3 regions of the Peribacillus sp. FSL E2-0218 genome follow, and region 1 is predicted to be linked to each of the others. Evidence: riboswitches for the same ligand, from Rfam matches in the RefSeq annotation. Region 1 holds a riboswitch; each other region holds the start of a gene.
What was found. A riboswitch is a leader RNA that binds a small molecule or an ion and turns the genes downstream of it on or off. The one in region 1 is predicted to bind cyclic di-GMP.
Positions count from the first base shown of each region.

Region 2: linked by a shared signal. The riboswitch ahead of MHI53_RS03115 (methyl-accepting chemotaxis protein) and the one ahead of galE (UDP-glucose 4-epimerase GalE) in region 1 are both predicted to bind cyclic di-GMP.
Region 3: linked by a shared signal. The riboswitch ahead of MHI53_RS23635 (anti-repressor SinI family protein) and the one ahead of galE (UDP-glucose 4-epimerase GalE) in region 1 are both predicted to bind cyclic di-GMP.

Region 1 covers NZ_CP150304.1:3,431,376-3,435,662, reverse strand. The annotation lists gene MHI53_RS16570 (ABC transporter ATP-binding protein) at 1-863, shown strand, start outside; cyclic di-GMP riboswitch class I at 1,264-1,345, shown strand; gene galE (UDP-glucose 4-epimerase GalE) at 1,654-2,664, shown strand; gene MHI53_RS16560 (hypothetical protein) at 3,562-3,699, shown strand; gene MHI53_RS16555 (hypothetical protein) at 3,915-4,043, shown strand; gene MHI53_RS16550 (VanZ family protein) at 4,040-4,287, shown strand, end outside.
Region 2 covers NZ_CP150304.1:653,475-657,761, reverse strand. The annotation lists gene MHI53_RS03135 (amino acid ABC transporter ATP-binding protein) at 1-178, opposite strand, end outside; gene MHI53_RS03130 (amino acid ABC transporter permease) at 175-819, opposite strand; gene MHI53_RS03125 (transporter substrate-binding domain-containing protein) at 878-1,654, opposite strand; gene MHI53_RS03120 (hypothetical protein) at 1,870-2,109, shown strand; cyclic di-GMP riboswitch class II at 2,225-2,306, shown strand; gene MHI53_RS03115 (methyl-accepting chemotaxis protein) at 2,364-3,902, shown strand; gene MHI53_RS03110 (hypothetical protein) at 3,998-4,287, opposite strand, start outside.
Region 3 covers NZ_CP150304.1:4,873,824-4,878,110, forward strand. The annotation lists gene secA (preprotein translocase subunit SecA) at 1-929, opposite strand, end outside; gene MHI53_RS23630 (helix-turn-helix domain-containing protein) at 1,325-1,648, shown strand; gene MHI53_RS23635 (anti-repressor SinI family protein) at 1,780-1,911, opposite strand; cyclic di-GMP riboswitch class I at 1,951-2,036, opposite strand; gene MHI53_RS23640 (hypothetical protein) at 2,190-2,387, opposite strand; gene raiA (ribosome-associated translation inhibitor RaiA) at 2,638-3,195, opposite strand; gene MHI53_RS23650 (flagellar protein FliT) at 3,449-3,790, opposite strand; gene fliS (flagellar export chaperone FliS) at 3,790-4,191, opposite strand; gene MHI53_RS23660 (flagellar hook-associated protein 2) at 4,216-4,287, opposite strand, start outside.

The sequences.
Region 1 (4,287 bases):
TAGAACAAATAGGAACTACGCTTCCATCTTTTAAAGCTTTGTCGGATTTACAAAATGAATGTAGGGATGCGAGAGAATTATATGAATCCGATTATAAAAATATTTTGCCGATTGATATTAAACAAGGATTGGATTGCCGTAATGTTTATTTTAGTTATGATCAAAATGAGAGCACCTATGCCCTTAAAAATATAAACATCCACATTCCTTCTAACCGTATGACGGCTATTGTAGGACGATCTGGTGCCGGAAAAAGCACCTTAATAGATATATTAATGGGGTTGAATCAACCTATTAGGGGAGAAGTCAGAATAGATGATATTCCCCTTACTAATGACCGTCTATTATCGCATCGGAGATCGATTAGTTATATACCTCAAGATCCTTTTCTCTTTAATGCAACGATACGGGAAAATTTGCTGCTCATTGACCCTGACGCAAGTGATGTATTAATATGGGAGTCTTTAGAATTCGCGGCAGCTGCCGATTTTGTCAGTAAGCTCCCGCAAGGTCTAGATACACTTATCGGTGATCGAGGTATCCGACTATCGGGAGGAGAAAGGCAGCGCTTGGTGTTAGCCCGAGCGATTTTACGCAAACCGGCCATCCTTGTTTTGGATGAAGCAACAAGTGCATTGGATACAGAGAACGAAGCGAAGATTCAATTCGCTATAGAAAAATTAAAAGGAAAAATGACGATTATCGTAATAGCCCATCGCTTATCAACGATACGACATGCAGATCAAGTGCTTGTTATGGATCAGGGAGAAATTATACAGGTGGGTGAATATAACCAGTTAGCGAAGGAAAAGAGAGGAATGTTCAGCCATTTATTAGGCATTCAAATGGAATCCAGTGTATAAGGTTTAAAAACATATATAAAATGAAAGGAAAGTCAGGGCACAGCCATAAAAATGGATTGTGATACTGGCTTTTTTTAGGTGGGATTATTGAATTACTAGATAATAAGTAAAATTAATTAGTGTGAAAAATATTTTTTTGAAATAGTAAAATGAGCAAATTATAGCTGATTAACTCTCTATTTTGGATGAAAATTTTATAACGAAGGCTTATTTATCTAGTATTTTATAAAAAAATGTCGTTATTTGAGGAAAAATGACGAAAAAAAACGAATAGTATTTTGGACTATTATTATGCTTTTAGGTATATAATTAATATTACAAAAGTATTAATAAAGCGTGGTTATCTAATAGGTATAATAGATTAGTGTTGGTATTAAATAGTTAAATTAAGAAAGTAAAAATAAGAGAAAGGCAAACCTATTGAAAAGTATGGACGCAAAATTACAGGTCTAAGGCTCTGCTAAGACGGCTGAGTTACCGCAAGTTGGGTGGAATTTGTTATCGAAGCTAACAATGAACTTGAGGAATGGGTTAATTTAATTCTAGAGGCTAAAAATGCAGGGTTATCTATTGAAGAAGTAAGAGAATTTCTTAGAGATTGCAGATTTCTAGATAAGGAGGAAGTAAATTTATAACAGGCTATTGTTTTTAAAATGGATTTATTGTACTATATACAATCTTTTTTTATAGATTTATTTTTATTAATGAGTTGTTATATTAAGACTGCGCCTAATGTTAAGTTAGATAAATACATGTTAGTTTATTCTAAATCGAAGTGAGGAATTTTAAAGTGTCAATACTGGTAACTGGAGGGGCGGGCTATATAGGAAGTCACGCAGCGATAGAACTTTTAAAAACAGGTTATGATATTGTAATAGTGGACAACCTGTCAAATAGCAATCTTGAATCATTAAATCGGGTGAAGGAATTAACAGGAAAGAACTTCATTTTTTATAAGTGCGATTTATTAGAACGTGATGAGTTAAATACTATTTTTGAAAATCATAGCTTTGAAGCAGTAATGCACTTTGCTGGGCTCAAAGCGGTAGGGGAATCTGTTGAAGTCCCATTAATGTATTATCATAATAATATAGCAGGCACAATTAATTTGTGTGAACTGATGGCAAAGCACGATGTTAAGAAACTCGTCTTTAGTTCATCTGCTACTGTATACGGTCACCCGGATAGCGTCCCGATTGATGAATCTTTTCCTTTGTCGGCAACTAACCCATATGGGCGTACAAAATTAATGATTGAAGAAATATTAAGAGATTTACATATTTCAGATTCCACTTGGAGAATAGCATTATTACGTTATTTTAATCCAATAGGTGCTCATGAAAGTGGAAGCATTGGGGAAAATCCGAATGGAATACCAAATAATTTAATGCCATATGTAACACAGGTTGCAATTGGAAAAAGGGAAAAACTATCTATTTTCGGAAATGATTATAACACTCATGACGGTACTGGTGTCAGGGATTTCATCCATGTCACGGACTTGGTAAAAGGGCATTTAAAAGCACTTGAATACCTTGAAAAAAATAATGGAATTGAAGCATTCAACCTTGGAACAGGTAGAGGTTATAGTGTTATGGACCTTATTAATACATTTAGCTCAATAAATAAAAAAGAAATACCTTTTCAATTTGTAGATAGACGCCCTGGCGATATAGGAAGTTGTTACGCAAATCCTACTAAAGCAGAAAAAGTCTTAAGCTGGCGTGCAGAGAAGGATTTAAAAGATATGTGTACAGACTCGTGGAAATGGCAAACTCAAAACCCAAACGGATATAATTAAGATTATAAAACTTAACATACTAAGAGAAAAATATTTATTGTATAAAATATTTCATACTTGAATTTATTTTAGATGCTAATCTACTGTAAGCATGATTTCAAGTTGAATAATTTAAATAATGGTGAATTTTTCTCTTGGTCTATCAGAAATCTATAATAAGTGATCCTTATAGGTTTCTGATATATTGAAACAATTTTAAAAGGTAATATAATTATTTAAGAAAAAGTAATAAATAAAACAATAAAATGAAATCGCTTACAAAAAAGAGTAGAGAAAGAGAAATTAAATCTGAGATGTACTTTCACAATAACACGTTTACAAACGGAACAACAGGGAACCAATAAAAATAAAAATCCTAAAATAAATGAGGGATAATTATTATGATTGATGTCAGAAATGTTGTTTTGGGAATGATTTGGGGAACGCTTTTAAGTATACCTTTATGGTTATCGTTTTTTGGATGGGTGAAAATACTTTTTAGCTTTTTCTCATAAATTATTTGGTTTATGTTGTTTGAATTTTATTCTTAGGCATATAAAATGGTTCAAAGTAAGTCTCCTTTTCCTCAAAACCAGTTAGATTCTTCGTATACCTCCTAAATATCAGAAATAAAATAAATCATTTAAACATCCATTTCTTTTATTACATACCAATAATAGATTTTTAGGATTAATTACAGATGGAATAAGTAATATAGAAATTTCTATAGTTTGTATTGAATTAATGAAAAGTATATTAACAAACTGTTTTATGAAATTTTACTTATCCAAAAAAAATAGGTAATAATACCTTAAAATTTTTTCGCCGTGTGCCGATACTATATATATAGATTAAGCAAAGGGACTTCGCGGAGGGCGATGTCAGTTAGCTGCCATCAAAATTAAAGGAGATTATTTGATGACAAAAAACAAATTCATTACGTTCGAGGAAGTTTATGAAAAGAAACAGAGAAGAAAGAAGCTGTTTATCGGGTCTTATGTTGCTATTATGTTGGTTTTAATTTCAGTCATGACTTATTTTCTAGGTCAATCATAATTGGGGAATGTTGGGGCTGAGGAATCGGTCCTTTTTTTGTTTTGAATATACTAGAGGAAATAGTTAATAATGGAATATTTACAGTAATTTAACTTGCCATAACCCACCAAATATGTGATTATCAAATAAATGAGCTATATTCCTTATATTTCAATAATAGGAATGGGGAAACAGTAGGAGACGGCGGCTCGACTATATGGGAGTGGGAGTTTGGAATGGAATTTTTAGAAATCTTAAAGGATACATACGCAAAAGGGGAGTTTGGCGAGGATATTACCATAACGGAGCTGGTGGAGGAGCTTAAGGGAAAATTAAGTGCAATCATCGAGGATTCTGATCGTTGATAATCCAAAAATACCTATTCCCCATCCTGTTCGTGCTTTGGGCGATGGTGATTTTCTTTTTTTCGTCGCAGACGTATGAGGAGCAGAGCATTACGCCTTTTTTGGCGCAGTTCAATACGCCGTATTGGTATGATCGGTTGGAGGGCCTATCATTCATGTATGGCGGGGTTGAGGTGAGTGCCCATACGGCGGGGGTTAATGGGTTTCTGGAGTTTTTCATTCGGAAGGGGGCCCATCTTTTTAT
Region 2 (4,287 bases), 2.4 Mb from region 1:
CCTCACCGCCAGTAACCTCCTCAAGAAGGTTCAGGCAACGCAAAAACGTACTTTTCCCTGATCCAGAAGGGCCTATTACACAAATAACTTCCTTTTCCTGCACTTCTGCATTAATATCCTTTAAGACCTCTACAGCTCCAAAAGATTTTCTTAGGTTTTTTACGGTAATGATGCTCATCGCACTTGAACCCTCCTTTCAATGAAATTGGCAATTAGGGTTATCACATAAATGATGATGAAATAAATCACACCGACAACCAGCCAAATCTTGAATGCCTCAAACGTTGCCGAAGCTTGAATCTGGCCTTGCTGGGTTAAATCGGCAATCCCGATGACGGACAATAGGGAAGTATCTTTTAAGCTAATGATCGATTGGTTCGTAATCGTAGGAAGCATCCTCCTAAAGGCTTGCGGCAGCACGACATAGCGCATCGTTTGGGTTCCAGTGAACCCGATTGACCTTGCCGCTTCCGTTTGGCCTTTATCAATGGATTGTATCCCCGCTCTTATTATTTCAGCAAAATATGCTCCTGCATTGATTGCAACGGTGATTATTCCCGCTGTCGTACTGTTCAATGAGATGAGATTCAGTGAATTCACTCCGAAATATATAAAGAATAGCTGCACGATGAACGGCGTCCCTCGTATCGCATCCACATAAACCTTTGCAATCCAGTTCAAGATCTTGATAGGGGCAAGTCGCAGCAGGGCCACTACTAAACCAATCAAAAAACCTAGGATAATGGCAATCACAAAGATGTAAAGCGTCACCTGAAGTCCTTTTACTAACATAGGCAAAGCCGCAACAATTATATCCATTCCTTTCACCCCTTCGAAAAAGAAAGCGCGCCTCAGGCGCGCTTATTGAGCCTTTAATCTATTCACCAAGATACGTTTTTATGATTTCATCATATTTGCCGTCTTTTTTCAGATTGGCAAGACCCGCATCTATTTTCTTCAATAGATCCTGGTTTTCGCCTTTCAATACAGCAATTCCATACTGATCCCCATTCAAGCGCTCACCTACGGTTTTCAAGCCAAGGTCTTTTTGGGCAATGGCATACGAGATTACCGGATAATCTTCGATAAGTGCATCGGCATTGCCATTCGACACTTCCTGGAACATCGCTGGAGAGTCATTGAACTGAACCACTTTAATCTTTAATTTACCAGCATTATCCTGTGCGTATTTGGCACCAGTTGTCCCTTTTTTGACCGCTACCGTCTTCCCCTTAAGGTCAGCAACCGATTTAGTGGACTTATTATCCTTCGTAACGACGACAGTCAAACCTGCATCGAAATATGGCGTCGAGAAATCAACAACCTTTTTTCTATCTTCGGTAATGCTCATGCCTGCAATGGCCACATCAAGCTGGTTTGCTTGCATCGCTGGAATGATCCCGCCGAAATCCATCGGAGATAACTTGATTTTAAAATTCTGGTCTTTCGCAATTGCATTGATTAAATCAATATCAATGCCTTTATATTCGTTTCCTTCTTTGAATTCAAACGGCGGATATGTCGTATCCACGCCCACTTTATATACTTTTTCATTTTTCTTTTCGTCACCAGCATCTTTCCCATCATTGCTCCCACATGCCGAGATAAAGATAGTCAAAATCAAAAACAAACTAAGTAAACCAAGTTTCTTCATTGAAATCACTCCAATTCTTTGATTATGCGTGATAATAAATAATTCTCCCTATAATATAGCATAAGAATAAAGTATTATAATATGAATTTTTAGAATAAATATTATTTTCTCCAAATAATATTTTTCGTGTTTTTCTTAACTCTTCTAAAAAATAGGAATATTAAAACTAAAAAGTGGCACATATGGCAAAAACGTTATAAAAAGGAGATATTTCAATGAGCGGAATAGATAAAAGAAATAAATTATTGGAAGAACCCTTCACTTATATCCTCACAAAGAAAGCAACCATGATCATTTATTTCAATAAGAAGCAAATCATGGTCGTAAAGGATAAACAAGCCGAGCGCCTGATAAAAAAAATTAAAAACTGTGAACACAGCATATTGGAGGTTCAATTGCTTCTCGCCAAGATTACGGGTAACTTTAAACACGGGAATGAGAAGCATTCGAAATAAAACAAAATGGGGAATCGGGTTCACAAGGTATTGAAGCATTCTCCCAGGACACCTTCTATTTTTTACCAGGTTTTAAACCGTCAAGATTTCTAAATCCGAACCGATATAGTTATTATCTAAATCCTGAGACTTTGAAGAACTATCCGTATATGGGCGCTTGGATGGTTTGGAGTCAGTAGCGCAACCGGCCAATTAAACGTTATGTTTAGTTGGCTTTTTTTATCTGGATTATTAACTGATTGAGGAGTCTGACCATGAATAAATTCAAAGGGAATTATTTAATGCTGATGTTTAGTGCAGGAACGGTTTTAATGGGGATTTTCATTCACTTCTTGCACAGGTACACGGGGTTTTTACAGGACTATCTCATGATGCGGGGAATTGCTGAACTTCCTTCTTACCTGGAATTTTCGCTTGTCCTATTGTTTATGCTGCCTATCTTATTCTTCCTTATCGCAACCATCTTCTATAAGAAAAATAGAAATCATCCGTTGCTGCCTTGGTCCATCACGCTCTGCCTCACCTTTTCCTCGATATCCATGATAGCTGGGGGAAATGGTTTGGTTGAGTATCATTTTTCAATTTTTATGGTCATCGCTTTAATCGCTTTCTTCGATTCCATCCAGCTTGTCCTGTTGAGCACGATGATTTTTGCCTTGCAACATCTGGTAGGTTACTTCTTATTTCCGGAGCTGCTTTGCGGAACATCCAATTATGCCTTTTCGCTTCTGCTGGTACACGCAGTCTTTCTAATTTTGACTAGCGGGGCAACGATCGTCCTGCTTTTGCATAAAAAATCGATGAAAAGAAACCTATGGGAGCAAAACCGCAAAATCGAGCAAAAAACAACGGAGCTGCTTACGGCATTGGATATAATGTCACAAGAAATGCTGCTTGTCTCATCGGAGATAAAAGGAACGAGTCAGGAAACCAATAGTGCCTCAGCTCAAATTAATGCCAATATCCAGGACATGTCTGTAAAAACGGAACGCAAATTGGACCTGTCGGAATCCAATATGCTGAAGCTGAAGGGCATGGAAGAACAGGTCCTCAACCTTACAAAGCGTACGCATGAGGTTGCCGAAAACTCCAATTCCACCAGCACTCATGTGGATACCGGCCAGCAGCTGATGAAGAAACTTCATATTCAGTTAAAGTTAGTCACTGAACATGTATCCGGTTTGGCAGGTACGATTCATCGATTTAAACAGCGAATACAAGAAATCGAGCAATTCACCATCATGATTAACCGTATTTCCGATCAGACTAATCTTTTAGCCCTTAATGCTTCCATAGAGGCAGCACGTGCGGGAGATGCAGGAAAAGGATTTGCAGTCGTTGCGGAAGAAGTCAGGAATCTCGCTAACCAGTCAGATCTATCTGCCCAGGAAATTGTCCGTGTGGTCAGTAAAATCCAAGACGAAACGGAATTGATCCAGAAGCAAGTAGAACATTCCATCATGGATGTAGAACAAGGAGCGAAGATTGCTCATGAATCCCAGCTGGTATTCGGATCGATTTATTCTTCCAACGAAGGTGTGAACCAGCTATTGCGTCTCTATGAATCAAGCATAAATCAACTAACAGAGACGAACAGGAACATTCATGAAGTATTTGGGTCCATCCTGCATGATTCACAGGAATCTCGTGCCGCAAACCAGCAGATTGAGACTTCTACAAGTGAACAAGCTTTCTTGATGGTATCTTTGATGAAGCAATCTCTTCATCTGGAGGGTCAGGCAAAACAAGTGGCGGAGTTGGTTGTCAATCTAAACCAAAAAGCGCCATCTTAAACGATGTAACCCGCATTTCAAAGATTGCGGGTTTTCGTCATGTTCCAGCTGAATGGAGTTGCCCGTCAACATACTCTTACACTTCCATTCTTCCATCAAAAAAATGACTCCAAAGCTGTGCCGGAGTCATTCGGATTATTAGCGATATTCTTTAACCATTGCCGTAACCTCCGGCTTTCAAGCCCTTCTTCCCCATCCATGCTTTGCCACAACTGAATGCCAAAATTCGCTTCTCCACCTTCCAACACACCCATTTTAACGAAGCGGTCGGTACCACTTGGCATAATTTCCTCTGCCAATTGGATGATGAATAGGAACCATTCCGCTGTCGCCAGCAGAATGGCTGTATGACCGTCATGCCCGGAAGCATGCGGAATGTCCTTCA
Region 3 (4,287 bases), 1.4 Mb from region 1:
TCCTGAACGACATAATCCACATCCAAATGCATCGAAACATGCGCCTTCAACGCCTGATTGATATGATGATTCAAAGTAACGTGGGTGATATCGAATAAATTATCGATATTGAACGCTTTTTCGGCTCTGTTCATGCCTTCTTCCGTCAGCTGTACACCCTTTGTCTTTTCATCATACGTATAATCCTTTTCTTTTTGCAGCGTTTTGACAAACGCATTGGCCTGGATATAAAGCTGGGCCGATTTTTGTGCCGAACCGGAAATGATCAACGGCGTTCTCGCCTCATCAATCAAAATGGAATCGACTTCATCGATTACAGCAAAATGCAAGGGCCGCTGGACCATTTGTTCTTTATATAACACCATGTTGTCACGCAGGTAATCGAAGCCTAACTCATTATTCGTGCTATAGGTAACATCGGCATTATACGCCTCTTGTTTTTCCTCTTTTGAATGGCTGTTCAGGTTCAAACCGACGGTCAAACCAAGGAAGTCAAACAATACCCCCATCTCGGAGGCATCACGGTGGGCCAAGTATTCATTGACTGTAACGACATGGACGCCCTTACCAGTAAGCGCGTTTAAATAAACCGGCATGGTCGATGTCAATGTTTTACCTTCCCCTGTCTTCATTTCCGAGATATTGCCGTCATGAAGTGAGGCCCCACCCATGATTTGAACACGGTAAGGATATAAGCCAAGGGCACGCTTCGCTCCTTCACGGGCAACAGCAAAAGCCTCGACGAGCAGATCATCGACGGTCTCCCCGTTTTGGTAGCGCTCTTTGAACTCGCCCGTTTTGGCACGAAGCTGCTCATCCGATAATGCGGCCGTCTCATCAGCCAGCGATTCGACTTGGTCAGCAATCTTTTCCAGACGTTTAATTTCTCGCTTATTCGGATCAAAAACTTTATTTAATATATTAAGCATTCAATAACGCTCCTCTATTATGGTAATGATCGTTCCATGACAAAATTCATATAAGTAAGAAGAAATGCATCTTCTGTTATTCCTAATCCACGCTTAATTTTACCACTTCTATCCTAGAGGTACAACTTCATGTCACTTCCATGCCTATTGATCCGAATTCAATTCTTGCGAAAAACAATGGATAAATCATGAGTAAAACTGTTAAAATAGATGGAAGTATAAATAATTCATGGAATCTCCCCACTATTCCAAAAAGCAAATGTGAATGATCCATAACCTTCCATCATTTGATGCTGCCAAGGTAATCCAACCAGATTTCATGTTTGAATTTTTTTAAAGGTGGGCTACTAACATTTTAAGTAGAAGATAAATAGAACATGTTTCGAGGTGGTATTATGATTGGTGAACGTGTAAAAAAACTGCGTGAAGAAAAAAAGATGTCGATGACTGAACTCGCCGACAAAGCCGGTGTGGCAAAGTCTTACTTAAGTTCGCTAGAGCGTAACTTGCAAACGAACCCTTCCATTCAATTTCTCGAAAAAATCTCCGCCGTGCTGAACATTCCTGTTGATGCCCTCCTTTACGATGCACCAAACAAGGAAACCTTGGACAATGACTGGATGAAAATCGTGGAGGAAGCCATGAATTCCGGCGTGTCGAAACAACAATTCAGGGAATTCATCGAATTCAATAAATGGAGAAAAGACAAAGAAGAGTAGAAGTTTAATAGTCTACCTACATAATCCTGGAGTAAACAGCTTGAAAATGCTGGACTTACAGAAATCCAATACGAATAATCACCCCTATAAACAGCCAGGTCAGCCTCTGTTTATAGGGGTGTGTTTGGTAATTAGCTTCGCTCGCTCTCCTCTAGTGGAACCTCAAGGCATTTCCGTTCAAAAAAAGCACTAATTTCCTCTTTTTTAAAACCTAAGCTCCGTGCTTCTGATATTAAATCCACCCATTCTTGATCGATTTCCATTTTAGCCACCTCTTCTACCTCCTAAAATACCTTTGTATTTCAGGCAGACCAGCCATCTTAGTCGAGCGGACCTTAGACCTGTGCCTTTGCGCCCTTATCTTTCAATAAGTTTGCCTTTGTCATGGTACTAATTACCAAATACATTGCTTATAAACATATTATATCGGATACTTGCATCACATATTGTTATATTATGTCGCCAAACTAACAAAATGCAAAAAAATTTATCCGACAAAATATTACAATATTTAGAAAATTCAATAACCGCTTCCCTTTTATCATTTTCTCCTTTTTACGTAATAGTAAATCGTGCTTTTCCCATTCAGTTTATGCTGCAGGTTCACCCTCTCCACCACTAGTGGATCCAAGGCTTTTTGCACAGTCAGGTCGTCACCGCAGGTCGGGCAAAGCCACTCTCCATAGTCTGCACTGCTAAAAGAAGACCGATTGCATTTATGGCAATTCTTTTGATACAAAATATCCAGCCCCTTTGCACCTTAATCAAATCGTTTGTTATAAATTACACTATGTTCTTTTTAAAGAACTAACAACTTGAGTATAGTACAAAGGGAAGATTCAATAGAATAGGTAATATTAACTATTTATCTTATTAAAGAACACAAATTGTTCTTTATAAAAAACCATCCAGAGCCTGACCGCAATCTTGTAGCATGCAAAAAAGCACAACCCAAATGCTGGGCTGTGCTTTAGTTCATAGATTAAGATTTAGCTAGGTTCAATCAAACCGTAGCGACCATCTTTACGACGGTATACCACGTTCGTTGTGTTAGTATCCGCATTCGTGTAAACGAAGAAGCTGTGACCAAGCATATTCATTTGCAAAATCGCTTCTTCACTGTCCATCGGCTTCAAATCGAAGCGCTTATTGCGGACCACTTCAACATCATTATCATCTTCGAATTCATCTACCACTTCGTCAACGTCCGTGTTGAAAGCGAATGCTTCCGGAGTCGTTGATAAGTTGTTTCTGAATTTACGATTGACCTTCGTTTTATGTTTACGAATTTGGCGTTCAAGCTTGTCATTGATCAAATCGATGGCAGCATACATATCCGCATTTTCCTCTTCAGCACGAAGAACCAAATTCTGCATAGGAATCGTCACTTCGACCTTGGATGTATTATTGTTAACTTTCAAATTAACTAACACATTTGCATCAGGTGTATTGTTAAAATATCGTTCTAACTTGCCAATTTTCTTTTCGACGTATTCTCGAATTGCTGGAGTTACCTCAATGTTTTCACCGCGTACGTTGTAATTCATAAAGTGAGTCCTCCTTAAATTAAGACTATAACAGTTAGATTCTACAATACCCCTCCGGTTCCCTTTGGAAACATATCATGAAATATGTCGAAATTATGAAACAATTGTCGGAAGGTTTGGAAAGGGTTGATGTATACCCTACATTCATTATAACAAATGCCTGGCGATAAAGAAAAATTTAAGCTTTAATTATTTACAGAAAATTTAAATAAATGTAACATAATAGCCGTTTGGAAACCAAACGGCTGGGTTATCATTTTCTTTTATCGTAAAACATGCCATCGATTGATAGACTTTCATATGGGTTCATATATTTATTGGAGGAATTTTTCTTTTTGTTTATTTCCTGGATGTCCCGTTGTATTTCCTGCTTTTGAAGCTTCAGCAAGCTGTCTACCTGTTGATTGAGCAGCATCGTCCTGCGGCCTACCTGTTGTTCAGCAGCAGTGAAGGGCGGCTTGATTTGGGCAATGACTTCATCCCGCCGATCAATCAGCTCGGTGATCCTTTCTATTTTATCCTCACGTTCTGCAATCATCCGATCCTCCAGAACGGCAAGTAATTCGGCAGTCAAGTCGTGAAAAGCCTGAATCATTACACTTGCCCGCCTTGGCTGAATTGTTTTTTGCGGTTGATCTGAATGACTTCCTTCCACGTATTACGGAAATCAGTGACGAGTCCTTCCACCTCGTCCAAGGCAGCAACATCATTTTTCATATTCGCCTCTATCAGACGGCGATTCATGAAATCATACAGACTCATCATTTCCTTCGACACCTCGACATCCATGTTCAGCGTCACCATCAATTCGTGGATGATGTTTTGCGCCTTGATGATGTTGGTATTCTTCGCTTCGATATTTCCTGCTTCAATCGCCTTCCGCCCAAGCATGATGAACTTCAGGCAGCCATTGTATAGCATTAATGTCAGCTCTCCCGGGGACGCTGTATTGACCGAATTTTGTTGATACGACTGATAGGGATTATTAATCGCCATATTTATCTTCCTCTCCCGATTGCCTTAACTAAAATAAGATGCTAACGATGAACTTTGGCTATTTGCCTTTTGAATCGCCTTTTCCATGGCCGTGAA